2 linked regions of the Sagittula stellata E-37 genome follow. The protein of the gene in region 1 interacts with the protein of each later gene in a pairwise test. Links are inferred from orthologs where the notes say so. Each region holds a gene or a part of one and is shown in the gene's direction. Other genes may lie near its edges.

Region 1 (8,544 bases):
CACGCCACGCAGATGATTTTTCTCGAAAAATCATCCCGCACCAAGACTTTTCGTCGAAAAGTCTTCCCCCGCCCGGCATGACGACTGTCGGCATTCTGGGCGGCATGGGACCGCAGGCAACGATCCTGCTGATGCAGAAAGTGCTCGACGCCGTCCCGGCCACGGACGATGCCGGACATGTGCCGTTGATCGTTCACCAGAACCCCGCCGTGCCCTCGCGCATCGCCGCGTTGATCGAGGGGACAGGGCCTTCGCCGCTGCCCGCGCTGCAAGCCATGGCGCGTGACCTGCAGGCCGCCGGAGCGGCGGCGTTGGCCATGCCCTGCAACACCGCGCATGTTTACGTGGACGGCATTCGCGCTGCCTGCGGCCTGCCGTTCCTCGACATGCTTTCGGAAACCGCGTCAGCGCTTGAGGGCAAGGGCCGCATCGGCATCCTCGCCTCGCCCGCGACCCGCCTGACCGGCGTGTTCGACAGGTATCTGCCGCAGCCCTTCGAGATGCCGGAGGACGACGGACCGGTGCTCGACATGATCCGCGCAGTCAAGGGCGGCGCTTCGGCCTCCGACATTGCCCCGGCGCTGACAAAGGCCGCGCGGCGGCTTCTCTCACGCGCCGACCACATCCTGATCGCCTGTACGGAACTCTCCCTGGCGGCGCCCCTGATGCCGGAGGACATTGCCTGGACGGACAGCCTCGACTGTCTCGTGGCCCGGATCGTGGCGTTGGCCCGGCACCATCCCGAAGACGGCTCGCCGCGCTGACGCGCGCCCCCCGGGCGCAAGCGGCCCGCGGGAGTTTCGGAATGTTGTGCATGCCGGGGCCGTCGGGATGCCGGGCAATCCCCTGCCTTATTTGTGCGCCCCTTCCGTTGCGGTCGGGCGCAGATGACCGACGCCATGACGTCGTGCGGATGTGGCCGTTCCCGACCTCCCAAGGTTCCGAAACGCCGCCGGCCCCTCTGTTCCGGTCGATGACCGGAACGGCACCCGGCCCCACCGGCGCCGGGCTGGCCCCTGTCTGACGACCCTGTGCCGCCCGAACCCGTCCCGCAGCGGAACGGATCGGGCGAGGACGCGCGCACCCAAAGCCCGGTCAGAGCCCGGTGCAGGTCTGCTCGGCCCGTTCCGCGAAGATCTTGTACCGCTTCCAGAATTCCTCGTGTCGCGGGTTGTCCGACTGCCGGATTTCCTGCGCGCGATGCGGGTCGGAGAAGAAGCTGGCGGCCATGCTCTGGTCGCTTCCCCTCAGGTCGCGGTCCGCCACGGCCTGCACACATCCGCACAGTTGCACATTCGCGGCCTTGCGCCCCGAGGCCATGCACGCCCGTGCCACCTGCCCCGCGGCGAACGCCGGGGCCACCGTCGTGTTGTACCCCTTGTTGCGGTTGTCGCTCCGACCGCCGCCACACGCGGCCAGCGTCAGGCACAGCATCGTGCCCAGCAAGATCCTTGTCATACCACCTGTCCTAACGGCCGGGGGTGGCTGTGCCATCTCTCCCGGGACTGCTCTGACGCCTATCATGCGTCAGAAGCGTCGCGGTTTCAAGAATCCGCGATCTCCCGCAGGTCACGAAATGCGCCGTCGAGGTATGGCTCGTACCGCCGCCACGACCGGGAGCTGCCGGTGTAGACCCGCATGCGCACCTGCGCGGTGGAGGCCGTCTGCACCGCCCGCCGGTTCAGGTCGGGGCGCAGGCAGGCCGCGTCCCAGTCCAGCCCCAGGTCGGCGATCAGGGCGCGCGTCTCCGCCTCTGGCGCGGTGACGAGCGCCTCGTAGTCCAGCCGCCGGATGCGCCCGGGCCAGCGCGCGTTCCAGAAGGCCATCAAGTCGCGGTAGAGGCCGTGATAGGCCACCACCTCGGCCGGGTCGTTGGCGTAGCCCAGCCCCTCCGACACGAAGTAATGCGCGAGGTTCGACCAGCAGACGGCCTCCGGCTGGCGTGTGACATGCACGATCCGCGCCTCCGGCAGGGCGGCGGCGATCAGCCCGATGTAGCGGAAGTTGTGCGGCATCTTGTCGGTCACGAAGCGCCGCCCCTCCGCCCGCAGGGCCACGCTTTGCAGGTAGCTCTCCCGAAAGGCCCGAAGCGCCGTGGCGTCCGGCGCGGTCTCGCCCGACATGAACGGCTGGGCCAGCGCGTTCACCACGCCCAGCTCGCCCGCGCCCGTGACGTCCGGGTGGGCCGAGACGATCTGTTCGGCCAGTGTCGTCCCGGACCGGGGCATCCCGAGGATGAAGACCGGGACCACCGCGCCCGGCTCCGCCGCCAGCGGGTCGAGCGTGCCGAAGACCTCGCGCAGCCGGGCGAACACCGCCCGGTCCGAAGCCACGGAATAGCCCTGCCGGGCCTTGCGCAGCGCGTTGGCCTCCGACAGGGCGCGCCAGGCCTGCGCCTCCTGCCCCAGCCGGTCGTAGGCCGTGAAGAGCGCCGCGCAGATCCGCATCCGGTCGGGCGGCGGGGTCAGCGGGTCGTCGGCGATTGCCTGCATCTGCCGAAGCTGCGCATCCTCCGCCTCCCACGTCTTGGCCGCCGCGAGGTTCCTGTGCGCCTCCGCAAAGCGCGGCGCCGCGCGCACCGCCTTGCGGAAGGCCGTACGCGCCGCCTTTGCCCTGCCCTGCGCCTGCAACGCCACGCCGAGGTTGTTCATCGCCGCCGCGTTGTCCGGTTCCTGCCGCAGCACCCGTTCGCAGAGCGCCTGCACCTCCGCCATCTCGCCGCGGTAGAGCAGCACCGCCGCCAGTTCCACCAGCGCCCGCGTCGAATCGGGCGCCAGCCCGACCGCGCCGCGCGCCCGCACCTCTGCCTCGTCGATCCGCTCGACCGCGCGCAGCGCGACGGAGTGGTTGGACAGCGCCTCCGACAGGTCGGGCCTCAGCGCCGCCGCCTGCCCCAGCGCCTTCTCCGCCTCCGAAAAGAGGCCCAGCGCCAGCAGCACGCCGCCGTAGATCTGCCAGAGAACGTAAGACGCCGGGAAGGCCTGCAACAGCTTGCCCGTCTCCTCCGCGACCACGACGCTCTGCCCCGCGTCGTGCAACGCGACAAGCTGGTCGAGGATCTCCTGCGGCGGATCGCCTGTGATGGGAAAAGACTGCTGCATGACGCCTCCTCCCCCCTGCCTAAGACAGATCGGTAAAGACGGGCTTAGCGGGCAAAAAGATCGCGAAAGTTCTGCCTACGGTTAAAGGACACCGAAAAGCTGCAAACCCAGAGTGACGAGCGCACTCAGCAACCTAGAAACCGTCATTCCAAGCCGCACCGTCTTGAAACCCTTGCTGTCAAAAATCCTGGCGCCGGTTTCAGGAATATCCGAAATCCTCACACGAGTCTTGGCAACACGCGAGAAGATGCGGGTCGCCTCATCCATGCCCGGCAAGGGAGGCGCACCATTCGGCAGCGGCGTCAGCGCATCGTTTATCAGCTTGGGAATATCTCGCTCGAAGTCCTCCTTCATCACGCCTTCGCTGATTTCGGGCAATGTCTCCGCTGCATCTTCAAGCAGCGCAATCGCCTCCCCGGGCAGTTCCCTCAATACTTCCCGCGCAAGGCTCTCACGGTTCGCGGCGACCTCGGGATGATGCGCCCTGATCCCCCGCGCGCCTTCTTCAACGGCGTCCAGCAGCGCGAGATTGTCTTCGCTGTCGGCAAGTTCCTTGCGGTCGAAGTTACGCCGCAGGCTTACCGCGACCGAGACATAATCCATCTCGACCCGCTGCGGGTCATTCCCGTACCGTTCATGCGCGCGCCGCAAGACGCGGGCTTCGCGCATATCTTCACGCAAACCATTATTGCCGTGCAGCGCATCGTTGAGAGCGTCCGCCGTCCGCGCCATCAGCGTCGCCATGAAAGCGGCATTCTGCATCGGGATCGGTTCGGCGAAGAAACGACTGGTTTCCGCGTTGTAGCCGATGCGCTCCGCAAGCGGCACGTGTTCTGCGAAGAAAGCAGCCTTTGCCTCCTCAATCGCCTTGGCCACGGCATCCGCCCCGGCCTGCCAGGTCTCCCCCGGGATCAGCGCGACCTTTTCCTGCAAGGCCCAGGGCAGCGGTTCGCCCCGCAGCATGCTGTCGTACCAGTCATTGAAGAATTCGTACCTTTGATCGGTCTCCAAGAGGGTCGGTCCGAGGTCGCCTGAGCGAAGGCCCTCCGGCACACCTACGCCGTGCCAGAGAGGTTCGCGAAACATCTCGTCCGGTGAGAAGTCGCTGTCCGCCTCAATTGAGGCGCGGGAGGCGGCGCGGGAGGCGGCGAAGGAGGAGGAGTCGGCGGAGGAGGCGGAGTCGGCGGCGAAGGAGGAGGAGGAGGAGGCGGCGAAGGCGGCGAAGGAGGAGGCGCGGGAGGCGGCGCGGGAGGCGGCGAAGGCGATTGAGGAGGCGGAGTCGGCGGCGCGGGAGGAGGCGAAGGCGGCGCGGGAGGAGGCGAATTTGATTTCAGGGGTTGGACATGTGCTCGCAACCCCTGAAATCAGGTTAGCCCAGACAGTCAAGAGCACAAGGCTTTCGTGCTGTTGTCGAGCCTCCCCAGTATTCTTCCAAGTAGACTGTGCCGCAACGATGGGCAGGACGCGCAGCGCTGCACGTGTTGCGATGGCGACGCATACCTCCTGGCTCTGCGTCTTCAGCCATGCCTTCAAAGCATCATTGTCCTCGAACCGCATGGCCCACCTGCACTCTACCCGTCTTAAAGGCAGCCTAGCCGCGCGGCCGACCGACACAAAGCCTGATCTGCATCCCTTGGGGCTTTCAGGCGGCGGCGTCCCGTTGCTTTGCCTCCCGCCCTGCCCTGCCTTGCGCACAAGCCTTGCCATTCCCCCCTTTCCAAGCCATATGCACCCATCAAACCCAAGCCCTTCCCCGAAGGACTCGAGCGCGCGCATGAGCACCCCCCAGAACCTGATCCGTAACTTCTCCATCGTCGCCCACATCGACCACGGGAAATCCACCCTGGCCGACCGGCTGATCCAGTTGACCGGCACCGTGGCCGAACGCGACATGAAGGAGCAGATGCTCGACGCGATGGACATCGAGCGTGAGCGCGGCATCACCATCAAGGCGAACACCGTCCGCATCGACTATCCGGCGAAGGACGGCAACACCTACGTCCTGAACCTGATCGACACGCCCGGACACGTCGACTTTGCCTACGAGGTCAGCCGCTCCATGCGCGCCTGCGAGGGGTCGCTGCTGGTGGTCGACGCCTCCCAGGGGGTCGAGGCGCAGACGCTTGCCAACGTATACACCGCCATCGACGCCGACCACGAGATCGTGCCGGTGCTGAACAAGGTCGATCTGCCCGCCGCCGAACCCGAACGCGTGGCCGAACAGATCGAGGACGTGATCGGCATCGACGCCTCCAACGCCTGCCTGATCTCGGCCAAGACCGGCGTCGGCATCCCCGACGTGCTGGAGGCCATCGTGACGCGCCTGCCCGCGCCCCCGGAACGCGACGCGGACGCGCCGCTGAAGGCGATGCTGATCGACTCGTGGTACGACCCTTACCTCGGCGTCGTCGTGCTGATCCGCGTGATGGAGGGCACGATCCGCAAGGGCGACAACATCCGCATGATGAAGACGGGGGGCAAGTACGGCGTCGACAAGCTGGGCGTCTTCCGCCCCGCCATGCAGGACGTCAAGGAACTGGGCCCCGGCGAGATCGGCTTTTTCACCGGCTCGATCAAGCAGGTCCGCGACACCCGCGTCGGCGACACCATCACCACCGAGAAGAAGGGCGCGGAGACCCCGCTGCCGGGCTTCAAGCCGTCGATCCCCGTGGTCTTCTGCGGCCTCTTCCCGGTGGACGCCAACGACTTCGAGGACATGCGCGACGCTATCGAGAAGCTGGCGCTCAACGACGCCTCCTTCACCTACGAGATGGAGACCTCTGCCGCCCTCGGTTTCGGCTTCCGCTGCGGGTTCCTGGGCCTTCTGCACCTGGAGGTGATCCGCGACCGGCTGGAGCGCGAGTACGACATCGACCTGATCACCACCGCGCCATCGGTGATCTACCACCTCTACATGAAGGACGGGGAGAAGATCGACCTCCACAACCCCGCCGACATGCCCGACATGACCAAGGTCGACCACATCGAGGAGCCGCGGATCAAGGCGACCATCCTCGTGCCCGACGACTACCTGGGCGACGTGCTGAAGCTGTGTCAGGACCGCCGCGGCATCCAGCTCGACCTGACCTATGCGGGCAGCCGCGCCATGGTGGTTTACGACCTGCCCCTGAACGAGGTCGTCTTCGACTTCTACGACCGGCTGAAATCGGTGACCAAGGGCTACGCCTCCTTCGACTACCAGCTTGTGGGCTACCGCGAGGACGCCCTCGTCAAGATGCAGATCCTCGTCAACGACGAGCCGGTCGACGCGCTCTCCATGATGGTCCACCGCGACCGGGCCGAGATGCGCGGCCGCGCCATGTGCGAGAAGCTCAAGGACCTGATCCCGCGCCACATGTTCAAGATCCCGATCCAGGCGGCCATCGGCGGCAAGGTCATCGCGCGCGAGACGCTGTCTGCCCTCCGCAAGGACGTGACCGCCAAGTGCTACGGCGGCGACGCCACCCGGAAGAAGAAACTGCTCGAGAAGCAGAAGGCCGGCAAGAAGAAGATGCGCCAGTTCGGCAAGGTCGAGATCCCGCAGGAAGCGTTTATTTCCGCACTCAAGATGGATGATTAATCCATCTTGAGTGCGAGTGGGCGAAAGCGGGTTCTGGCGCAGCCAGGTTCCGCGTGCCCACACCCCTCCATTCCGGGCGCGTTCGCCCGACCTCAAACGCTGGGCCACATGCCCGGCGTTTCCGCATCGGTGGCCCGATGACCACTTTTGATTGAGTTTTCGGCCACTCTAGTCTACTCGATACCTTTGTGAGTGAGTAGTTAAGCGCTGCTGCACTCCGCCCAATGTATATTTCTCAGCAGACCTAGGGTCAGGACTCGTTCTCTCTCAAAGCCAGAAGATCACGGTCGCAGCGAGTGCGATCGCTGAGAAGAAGGTCTTTGGGCATCGGTCATAACGGGTCGCCACCCGTCTCCAATCCTTGAGCCTGCCGAACATGATCTCGATCCGGTTGCGACGCTTGTACCTGCGCTTGTCGTACGGGACGGGCGTCTTCCGTTTCGTCCGGCCCGGGATGCAAGGGCGTATCTTCTTGTCTTGCAAGGCTTCTCTGAACCAGTCGGCATCGTAGCCGCGATCTCCGAGCAGCCATTTCACGTCTGGCAGCCCGCCGACCAGCGCACGCGCCCCGATGTAGTCGCTGACGGGGCCGGCAGTCAGGAACAGGTCGATGGGCCGGCCATGGCTGTCGCAGACGGCGTGCAACTTCGTGTTCATGCCTCCCTTCGTCCGGCCAATCAGCCGTCCACGCCCCCCTTTTTCACGCCCAGGCTGGACGCCGTGCGATGGGCCTTCAGATGAGTTGCGTCGATCATCACGGTCGTCTCCTCACCATGCTCGCCCGCCAGCCCGGCCATGATCCGGGCGAAGACGCCTCTATCGCTCCACCGCTTCCAGCGGTTGTAGAGTGTCTTGTGCGGGCCGTATTCCCTTGGCGCATCTCGCCACCGCAATCCATTGCGATTGATAAAGATAATACCGCTCAGAACGCGCCGGTCATCAACCCGGGGCTTGCCGTGCGACTTGGGGAAGTAAGGCTCCAGACGCGCCATCTGCGCATCGCTCAACCAGTAGAGATCAGACATGTTCACCGCTCGTTTTCGAACGGTGAATCACGCTCGCTCAACCAAATCAATGGGTCCTGAACCTAGATCCCTCTCCCAAGGGTCCCGCCCCACCTCCATCTGCCGCCGCAACATCCGCGTTCGCACCGCGCCCCCGGCATCAAAACCGCGCTCCAGCCGAGCCAGTTCCTCCCGCGCTTGGATCGTCTTTGCCAGCGCGTGCGCCGCGTACTCCGCCTCCATACCCCGCGCCTTCTCCTCGACCGAGGCGCCCAGCAGCGTGTCCAGCACCTTCACCTGGTAGAACGGCACCACGGCACAGCCCACCCGGCCGCGCCGTTGCAGCCAAAGCTGCCCGCCCGTCCGTTCGACGTAGCGCAGTTGCGCGGCGACGTTTTCGCGGAACTCCGTGATGCTCATTGCCCTGATCTCGACGTCCATGCGCCCTCCGATTCTCCGATGCCGCATCCGGGGCCCCGTGCCCCGGTTTTCGGCCAAAGGTTAACAACCGGCCGGAAAGGACCCCCGAACCGGCCGGGACTCACCATAAGGAATGGTAAACGGCGAAGGGTTAAGCCACCGGGCGCGCCCTGTTTGACGCAGGTCAACGCACAGATAGGAAAATCGGAATATACGAGATCTTGTACGATTAACCCGATCTCAGGAGGTCTGAATGTTCCGCCTCGCCAGTATCCTCTACTCGCTGATCTCCACCACGGTGGCGGGCAGCCTCATCATCGCGGCCCTCGTCGCGGGCTACGACACCCTCATCCCCATCGTCGTCGCGGCGGCCATCGGTTTCGTGGTCTCGCTGCCGATCTCGTGGTTCGTGGCGAGGGCGCTTTACGGCCCTGCAAAG
Region 2 (8,359 bases), 470 kb from region 1 along the record:
ACGACGCGGGCGATGGATGCGCTCTGCGCCAAGGGAGGCTGACGTGACGCAGGCGGGACGGGTTCGCAAAGCGGTCCGCGCGCGCTAAGTGAACGTGAAACCTTCGCAGGCCGCTTGGGAGGCACCATGCGCGACGATCCCCTTTTCATCCTCATCGCCCTCGTCATGCTGGGAGTCGTGGGGATTTTGTTGTTTGGAATCGGTAGCTTCGCCAAAGGCGGGGCGTTCAGCCGGAAGTGGTCGAACAAGGCGATGCAATGGCGGATCGGGGCGCAGTTCGTGGCGATTGTCCTGATCCTGCTGTTCGTCTACATCCGGCGCGGCGGATAAGACGGGGGAAGACATGGTAGTCCTGAGCAAGATCTACACGCGCACCGGTGACAAGGGCGAGACCGCGCTGGGCAACGGCGCGCGGGTGAAGAAATACGATCCCCGGGTCGAGGCCTATGGCACCGCGGACGAGCTGAACGCCTGTGTCGGCGTGGCGCGGCTTGCGGCGTCGGGGGACGTGGATGGCGCGCTGTCCCGCATTCAGAACGACCTCTTCGACCTGGGCGCCGACCTGTGCCGCCCGGATATCGAGAAGGACGCCGAGGCGGAGTATCCGCCGCTGCGGATGGTCGACGCGCAAGTGGTTCGTCTGGAAGAAGAAATCGACGCGATGAATGCTTCTCTGGAGCCCTTGCGGAGCTTCGTCCTGCCGGGCGGATCGGCGCTTTCGGCGCATCTGCACGTGTGCCGGACGGTGGCCCGGCGGGCAGAGCGGCTGTGTGTCGAACTGGCCTCTGCCGAGGCGGTGAATCCGGCGGCGGTGAAGTATCTCAACCGCCTGTCCGACTGGTTCTTCGTTGCCGCGCGGATCGCCAACGACAACGGCACCGCCGATGTCCTGTGGGTTCCGGGCGCGAACCGCGGCTAGCGCCGTATGCGCGGCGAACGGCTTCTCGGACATTAACCTTACCGGTGCGCGCGGTGGTGTGAACGCAACGCGCGCTGGCCAGGCGGGCACAACATGTCGTGTGTCGGCAGGCCCGATGCACCGCGCGTTAACCGCTTCTTGGGAAACATTGCCGTTCTGTAAGGGGTGAACCGGCCGGTTGAGCCCCCCGAACCGGCCGGTTGGTAACCTTTGGCCGTTGTCACTGCGAAAACGTGGTTAACGGGCCGAAATGCCGCAGTGACGCATCGCCCCGGCGGATCTGCTTCGGTGGGTTCGGGATGCCTCCGGCGGAGGTATTTTTCGCCAAGATGAAGGGGAGGGCGTGGCGACCCCGATACCGATTGTGCGGTGTCGTGGGGGCCATGGAGCTTCGGGCTGGCGCGGGCCGCAGACATTGGGTTTGCGCCGGGCCCGCTTTGGTCAGAGCGGTTCCGCTTCCAGCCACACGCCGCCCTGCGGGCGCAGCGTCAGGATCATCACCGGGTCGGGGTCGCGCCCGCGGACCGGGGCGAAGCGGAAATTGGCGAGGAGCGTGGCGAGGATGATGACCGCCTCCTGCAGCGCGAAGCTGGCGCCGATGCAGATGCGCGGCCCATCGCCGAACGGCAGGTAGGCGTAGCGGTCCGGCTTCTTTTCCCACCGGTCCGGGCGGAAGGCGTGGGGATCGTCGTAGAGCGCGTGGTGGCGGTGCAGCGCGTAGATCGGCAGGATCACGGTGTCGCCCTTGCGGATCTCGCGCCCGCAGAGCGTGTCGTCCTCGCGCGCGGTGCGCGAGACCATGCCGGCGGGCGGGTAGAGGCGCAGCGCCTCGTCGATGACCTTTCGGATGAAGGGCAGGTTCGGCACGTCCTCGCCGCCTGCAACCCCGCCGTTCAGCACCGATCGCGCCTCGGCCCGGGCGCGGGTCTGGGCCTCCTGGTCGAAGGCCATGAGGTAGAGCGACCACGACAGCGTCAGGGCCGTCGTCTCGTGCCCTGCGACGATGAAGGTGAGCAGGTTGTCGCGCAACTCGGCCGTGGACATGGTGCGCCCGGTTTCCGGATCGGCGCCCGCCTTCAGCAGGTCGAGCAGGTCCGGTACCGTGTTGGGATCGCGCTGCGCCCGTGCCTCGATCGCGCGGTCGGCCATCTGCTTCATCTGGTTGACGCCGCCCGCGAAGAAGGCCCGCCCCGGACGCGGCACCCAATCGGGGAAGCCCAGCAGGTCGAAGAGCGACACGCGCCCGGCTTCGGCGATGTAGGCGTCGATGGCGGAGTGCACGCCGTCGCGGTCGAAGGTGCTGTCGCCGGAGAAGGTCACGTCGGAGATCACGTCGAAGGTGACGCTGACCATTTCCTCCAGGAAGTCGACGGCGCGCGGTCCGGCGGCGCGGATGCGATCCACCGACCGGCCCGCCGCGGCGCTCATCACCGGGGCGAGGTTCATCACGTTGCGGTGACCGAAGACCGGCGCGGCGGTGCGCCTTTGCCAGCGCCAGTGGGCGCCCTCGGCGATGAACAGGCTTTCGCCGATGGCCGGTTTCAGCAGGTTCTTGGTGACCAGGCTTTTGGGGTAGGCGTCGAGGTTTTCCAGCAGGACGCGCCGGATCGCGGGCGGGTCCATGACCATGTGCCAGCGTTTGCCGGTCTTGCCCGAGAGGATGGGCTGGCGGGTTGCGACCTCGGGGATGATCGACAGCACGTTCCGGCGCGAGGCCTGCAGGCTGCCCCAGAGCCCCAGCGGCCGGGTGACCAGCGGCACCTGCACGGGCTGGCGATGCGGCTTGAGATCGGTCATGGCGCGCTCCCGGCCTTGCGGCCTGTGGTTTCCCTGCAAACATAGGCGGGATCGTGCCATTGACAACGGCCGACAAGATTGCACGTAAACCGTGGCTGCGGTACGGGAAAACCAAGTCAACGGGGGTACCTATGGTACGCATTCTTGCCATTCTGAGCCTGATGCTGGGCCTTGCCGCCTGCACGGATGCGACATCCGACCTGTCGCGGCCGGTCGAACCGCTGGGCGACTTCACGATGGGACACGCGATCGTCGTGGCGCCGAAGCTCAACATGGTGGGCATCTCGAAGGAGGCCAGCCGCGAGGAATGGGTGACGGCGGTCGACCGCGCGGTGGAGAAGCGGTTCCGCCGCTACGACGGCGGCAAGTTCTATCATCTGGGCATCAGCCTTGAGGAATATTCGCTCGCGGTGCCGGTGCCGCTTGTGCCTAGCAAGTCCGGATTGTCGCTGCGTGTGACCGTCTGGGACGATGCGGCGAAGGCCAAGATGAACGAGGAAACCCACGTGGTGCGGGTTGTCCAGGTGCTGCCGTCCTACGGGATGACGCGCGAACAGCAGATCGCCTCGCTGTCCGAGGAAGCGGCGCTGTGGATCGAAAAATGGCTGCGCGAGCGCATGAAGGAAGACGGCTGGTTTGCGACGGCGGGTTCCGCCACCGTCACCGCGGCCGCGCCCGTGCAGGCCGGCACGCCCGCCGCGCTGCCTGAAGGCTGATCGAACGGCTTGATTTTCCGGCTGCGACTCAATAAACGCCCCGCCATGTGAACCGGGCCAGATGTGTGGCCCCATGAACCATGAGGCGTCTGAGAGATGGCAAAGGAAAAGTTTTCGCGGTCGAAACCGCACTGCAACATCGGCACGATCGGTCACGTTGACCACGGGAAGACGACGCTGACGGCGGCGATCACGAAGTACTTCGGCGAATTCCAGGCCTACGACCAGATCGACGGCGCGCCGGAAGAGAAGGCCCGCGGGATCACGATCTCGACGGCGCACGTGGAGTACGAGACCGAGAACCGCCACTACGCGCACGTCGACTGCCCCGGCCACGCCGACTACGTGAAGAACATGATCACCGGCGCGGCGCAGATGGACGGCGCGATCCTGGTGGTGAACGCAGCCGACGGCCCGATGCCGCAGACGCGCGAGCACATCCTGCTCGGCCGTCAGGTGGGCATCCCGGCGATGGTGGTGTTCCTGAACAAGGTCGACCAGGTGGACGACGAGGAACTGCTCGAGCTGGTCGAGATGGAAGTGCGCGAGCTTCTGTCCGCCTACGACTTCCCGGGCGACGACATTCCGATCGTCGCGGGTTCGGCCCTGGCCGCTCTCGAAGGCCGTGACGAAGCCATCGGCGAGAACAAGATCCGCGAACTGATGGCCGCTGTCGACGAGTACATCCCGCAGCCGCCGCGCGCCACCGACCAGCCGTTCCTGATGCCGATCGAAGACGTGTTCTCGATCTCGGGCCGCGGTACGGTTGTGACCGGCCGCGTCGAGCGTGGTGTCGTGAACGTCGGCGACGAACTGGAAATCGTCGGCATCAAGGACACGCAGAAGACGACCTGCACGGGCGTCGAGATGTTCCGCAAGCTGCTGGACCGCGGTGAAGCGGGCGACAACATAGGCGCGCTGCTGCGCGGCATCGACCGTGACGCGGTCGAGCGCGGCCAGGTTCTGTGCAAGCCGAAGTCGGTGAACCCGCACACGAAGTTCGAGTGCGAGGTCTACATCCTGACGAAGGAAGAAGGCGGCCGCCACACGCCGTTCTTCAAGAACTACCGTCCGCAGTTCTACTTCCGCACGACCGACGTGACGGGCACCGTCGAGCTGCCGGAAGGCACCGAGATGGTGATGCCGGGCGACAACCTGAAGTTCAACGTGGAGCTGATCGCACCGATCGCGATGGAAGAAGGCCTGCGCTTCGCCATCCGCGAAGGCGGCCGCACCGTCGGTTCGGGCGTCGTCTCCAAGATCGTCGCGTAACAACGCGCCAGCGTTGTTGCCAGTGTGATGCCGCATGGCAGTGGCTTCCGCAGGAAGCTCACGAGAATGCGGTGTCAACACCCGGTGAAGATTAAAGAAGGCCGCTCCCAACCGGAGCGGCCTTCTCGCGTCGATACCGTACATCTCATCCGGTATCCAAACAGCGCTCCACTCCGTAGGGCGGGGCTGTGCGCCGCCCTGCCTCAACGGTCGAGCGTCAGGCGGAAGACACCGTTGGGGTAGGCCGCGTCGCCGATGTGGAAATGCGTGGTGCCGATGCGCTCGAACCCCTGCCTCAGGTAGAAGGCGATGGCGGGGGCATTCTCGGCGTTGGTGGTCAGCCAGACAGAGGGCGCGCCCAGCGATCGGGCGCGGTCCAGCCCGCTGGCCAGCAGCGCACGGCCAAGGCCGCGTCCGTGGTGCCTCGGCTGGACATAGAGGGTCGAGATTTCCAGATCCGAACATCCGGGCACCGGCGCGGGGCGGTTGCGGGTGAGGCGGATGAACCCGTCCGGGCCTTCCTCGTTCTCGGACAGGATCACGTGCTCGGCCGGGTCGGCCAGCATCGCGGCGAGGTTCGCGGCGGTGAAGGTGTCCAGCGCGTATCCCGCATAGGCGGCGCTGACGCCGCGCCGGATGTAGGTGTGCATCCAGACCTCGAAGGAGATTGCCGCAAGGATCGCGGCGTCAGACATCCCGGCGGGGCGCAGCGTGATCGGCGGGACAGTGGTCATGCCGCCGGGATCACAGGCGGCGCAGCATGAAGACGGAGAGCGGGTCGGACACGTAGTCGCCGAACGGCGGGCAATCCGCAAAGCCCGTCCCGTGGTAGAGCGCGCGGGCCGCGGCGAACTCTGGCTGCGTCCCGGTTTCGAGGCAGAGGCCCACGGCCCCGCCCGTGCGGGCCTGCGCCGTCAGCCCGTCCAGCAGCACCTTGCCGAGACCCTCTCCGCGCCGCTCGCGGGCGACGTGCATGCTCTTGAGCTCCATCACCGTGCCGCCCTCGGGCCAATCCACGTCCCTGGGCCATGCCGCCTGGTCCAGCGGTTTCAGCGCACCGACGGCGCAGGGCAGGCCCCCGGCGCGCAGGGCAAAGACCCTGGCCCCGCTGGCGCGCAGCGCGCCCGATGTCATGACGTGGCAGCTTTCCTCCGGGGATTGCGCGCGCATGTCGGCATGGTGGCGGGCCAGCAGCGCCTCGACGGCGTTGTCGGGGCTGCGCACCTCCTCAAGGGTCAGTGTCTGGTCCATCGGTGTTCCCTTCCGGCGTGGTGCGGCGACCCTTCGCCGTTCCGCCCGGATCGTCAAGACATTCGGCGTGCGCGTGGCCCATTGCGCGCGGCCGTCGCCGCTCTATCCTCCGATTCATGAGCACACTCGTTCCCGTTCAGCAGGACATGATCCTGCACGCCTTTGCCATTGACGGCCCCGATGCGGGCCGCCGCCTTGCACCGGACGAAGTGCCGGAGTTCCTGCTGGAGGATACGCTGGCCTGGGTGCATCTGCGCGCCCAGCACGCCGACACGCCGGCGTGGATCGTGGAGAACCTGTCCTATCTCGATCCGACGATCATCGACGCGCTGGTGGCCGAAGAGACGCGCCCGCGTGTGACGCCGGTGGGGGACGGGCTGATCGTCATCCTGCGCGGCATCAACACGATCGAGGGCGAGGCGCCCGAGGACATGGTTTCGGTCCGGATGTGGATCGACCCGCACCGCATCGTGTCGCTGGCGATGCGGCAGGTGAAGGCGGTGGAGGACATCTCGGACAGTCTCGACCGCGGGGGCGGGCCTCGGGACGCGGCGGAGTTCCTCGTGATGCTGACGGAGCGCCTGACCTACCGGATCGAGGCGTTCTGGCGCGAGCTGGACGACAAGGCCGACGACCTGGAGGAAGAAGTGCTGGACGAGGTGCGGCCGGAAATGACCGGACGGCTGGTAGATCTGCGGCGCACGGCGATCATCCTGCGCCGCTACCTCCAGCCCCAGCGCGACGCGATGCGGACCTTGCAGATGGTCCATCCCGACTGGGTGGAGGGCGACGACCTGCGGCAACTGGCGGAAGAGCTGGACGCCCTGGAACGGGTGGTGGAGGACGCCGACGCGCTGCGCGACCGGATGGCGCTTGTGCGGGACGAGGTGCAGAGTGCGCGGGACGAGCGTCTGAACCGCAACCTTTACCTGCTGTCGATCCTGTCGGCGGTGTTCCTGCCCCTGGGCTTCCTGACGGGGCTGTTCGGGATCAACCTTGCGGGGATGCCGGGGGCACATGCGCCCTGGGCCTTCTGGGTGTTCTCCGGTGCGCTGTGCGTCATCGGTGCCCTGCAACTGGCGATCCTGCGACGGTTGCGCTGGATCTGAGGGCAAGGGGTTAACGCATCCCCTGAAACGTATTGGCCGCCCCCCTTTCGGGGAGCGGCATTGTCACGGTTGGTATCGCGCGGGCTGGGAGTGAGGGCCCGTGCGATACCTTGCGACAGATCACTTCAGAACTGCACGGATGCCGTTGCGCAGATCGTTCGAGTCGCCGCCGGAGTGCACAACTGCGTTGATCTGGTGAACCTGAGTGTCGGTCAGGTTGGCGTAGTCGGCGTTCGGCAGCAGGATGTAGGCTTCGGACGACAGGCGCGGGGCCGGAGCAGCGGAAGCCACGCCGGTCAGAAGAACGGTTGCGGCGAGCGTGGATGCGATGAGCGTTTTCATTGTATTTCTCCAATTTCAGGTGGCGGCGTCGATGCCGCCGGTCTTGTTTGCGTCGGTGTTTGCTTCCGACACCGAACAAGTAGGCCCGCCGTCTGAGATGTTGAAATCACGAAGAAATCTCGAACTTTTCACGGAAAAGTGAGCTTGAAATCTGCGGCGGCCAGACGGGTTCCTGTGCATTTCGAGACACGTTTGGTGCGGCTCAAGCCGGGTTGGCCGAAACGGCGTTTCGAGGGTTTCAAGGGGGCGCGTCGCGGGCCGCGTCCTGGTCCGGTGAACATGGTGAATTCGCATTGTGCACATTCGATGTGCGGGAATGAAAAATCGGATTTTGTCTCTTGCGGGGCGGTTTGCGCGTCCCAGACGGCCCCTTGGGGCATGAGATTCCAACGGGTTCAGAGGGGTGAATCGGGTGAAGCGAGGGCCCAAAACAAAGAAAGCCGTCCTCTTGGAGGGCGGCTCTCTTTGGTCTGGTATCGGTCGTTCTGGTACTGGGCGGGCGGAACGGCCCGTCCGGCGGGGTTTACAACAGCGCGGCGCGGATGCCGTTGACCATGTCGTTGTGGTCGCCGCCGGAGTGAAGCACGGCGTTGATCTCGGCGATCTGGATGTTGGTCAGGTGCGCGTAGTTCGCATCGGGGAGCACATTGTAGACGCCGGAGTCGAGGGTCTGCGCGGACACGGGGGCCGCGTAGCTTGCGGAAGCGCCGGAGAGGAGAACCGAAGCGGCGAGGACGGAGGCAATGAGCGGTTTCATGATTTTTCCTTTCGAGGTTGGGGCCGGGCCTTCGGGCCATTCCCGGTGGTCCCGGCGGTGTCGGGCGTCTTGTCCGTCCGACACAATTGATATGGGTATCGGCCTGCCCCTGGGGAATTCACTTTGCAGTCGCGCCGCGTCGCGAAACCGTGCTGTCAAGGCTGCACGATTCCCGGCGGGACACGGGCCGGCCTGT

What was found.
Region 2: the proteins of lepA (region 1) and ABFK29_RS21135 interact in binary tests that used the Escherichia coli proteins (3 or more experiments, as listed by UniProt). The link is inferred for Sagittula stellata E-37 from one-to-one orthologs.

What each region holds. Positions count from the first base shown.
Region 1 is NZ_CP155729.1:3,966,051-3,974,594, forward strand. Bases 4,284-7,278 are described here. They hold lepA (translation elongation factor 4), read left to right. Parts: upstream 4,284-4,875; coding sequence 4,876-6,681; downstream 6,682-7,278. Other genes in these bases: ABFK29_RS18960 (hypothetical protein), read right to left, coding at 4,284-4,658. Outside these bases: ABFK29_RS18945 (aspartate/glutamate racemase family protein), read left to right, coding at 78-764; ABFK29_RS18950 (hypothetical protein), read right to left, coding at 1,096-1,458; ABFK29_RS18955 (tetratricopeptide repeat-containing sulfotransferase family protein), read right to left, coding at 1,545-3,101; more of ABFK29_RS18960, read right to left, coding at 3,183-4,283; ABFK29_RS18975 (hypothetical protein), read right to left, coding at 7,734-8,126; ABFK29_RS18980 (hypothetical protein), read left to right, coding at 8,359-8,544. UniProt on the Escherichia coli protein: Required for accurate and efficient protein synthesis under certain stress conditions. May act as a fidelity factor of the translation reaction, by catalyzing a one-codon backward translocation of tRNAs on improperly translocated ribosomes.
Region 2 is NZ_CP155729.1:4,442,801-4,451,159, reverse strand. The notes cover bases 5,258-8,067. They hold ABFK29_RS21135 (zinc transporter ZntB), read left to right. Parts: upstream 5,258-6,071; coding sequence 6,072-7,064; downstream 7,065-8,067. Other genes in these bases: ABFK29_RS21125 (hypothetical protein), read right to left, coding at 7,930-8,067; ABFK29_RS21130 (hypothetical protein), read right to left, coding at 7,185-7,406; ABFK29_RS21140 (GNAT family N-acetyltransferase), read right to left, coding at 5,449-5,955; ABFK29_RS21145 (GNAT family N-acetyltransferase), read right to left, coding at 5,258-5,438. In the rest of the region: ABFK29_RS21175 (SDR family NAD(P)-dependent oxidoreductase), read left to right, coding at 1-42; ABFK29_RS21170 (twin transmembrane helix small protein), read left to right, coding at 127-330; ABFK29_RS21165 (cob(I)yrinic acid a,c-diamide adenosyltransferase), read left to right, coding at 344-919; ABFK29_RS21160 (cytochrome P450), read right to left, coding at 1,361-2,716; ABFK29_RS21155 (hypothetical protein), read left to right, coding at 2,848-3,432; tuf (elongation factor Tu), read left to right, coding at 3,529-4,704; more of ABFK29_RS21145, read right to left, coding at 4,908-5,257; more of ABFK29_RS21125, read right to left, coding at 8,068-8,163. UniProt on the Escherichia coli protein: Zinc transporter. Acts as a Zn(2+):proton symporter, which likely mediates zinc ion uptake. Purified ZntB reconstituted in liposomes also binds and transports Cd(2+), Ni(2+) and Co(2+).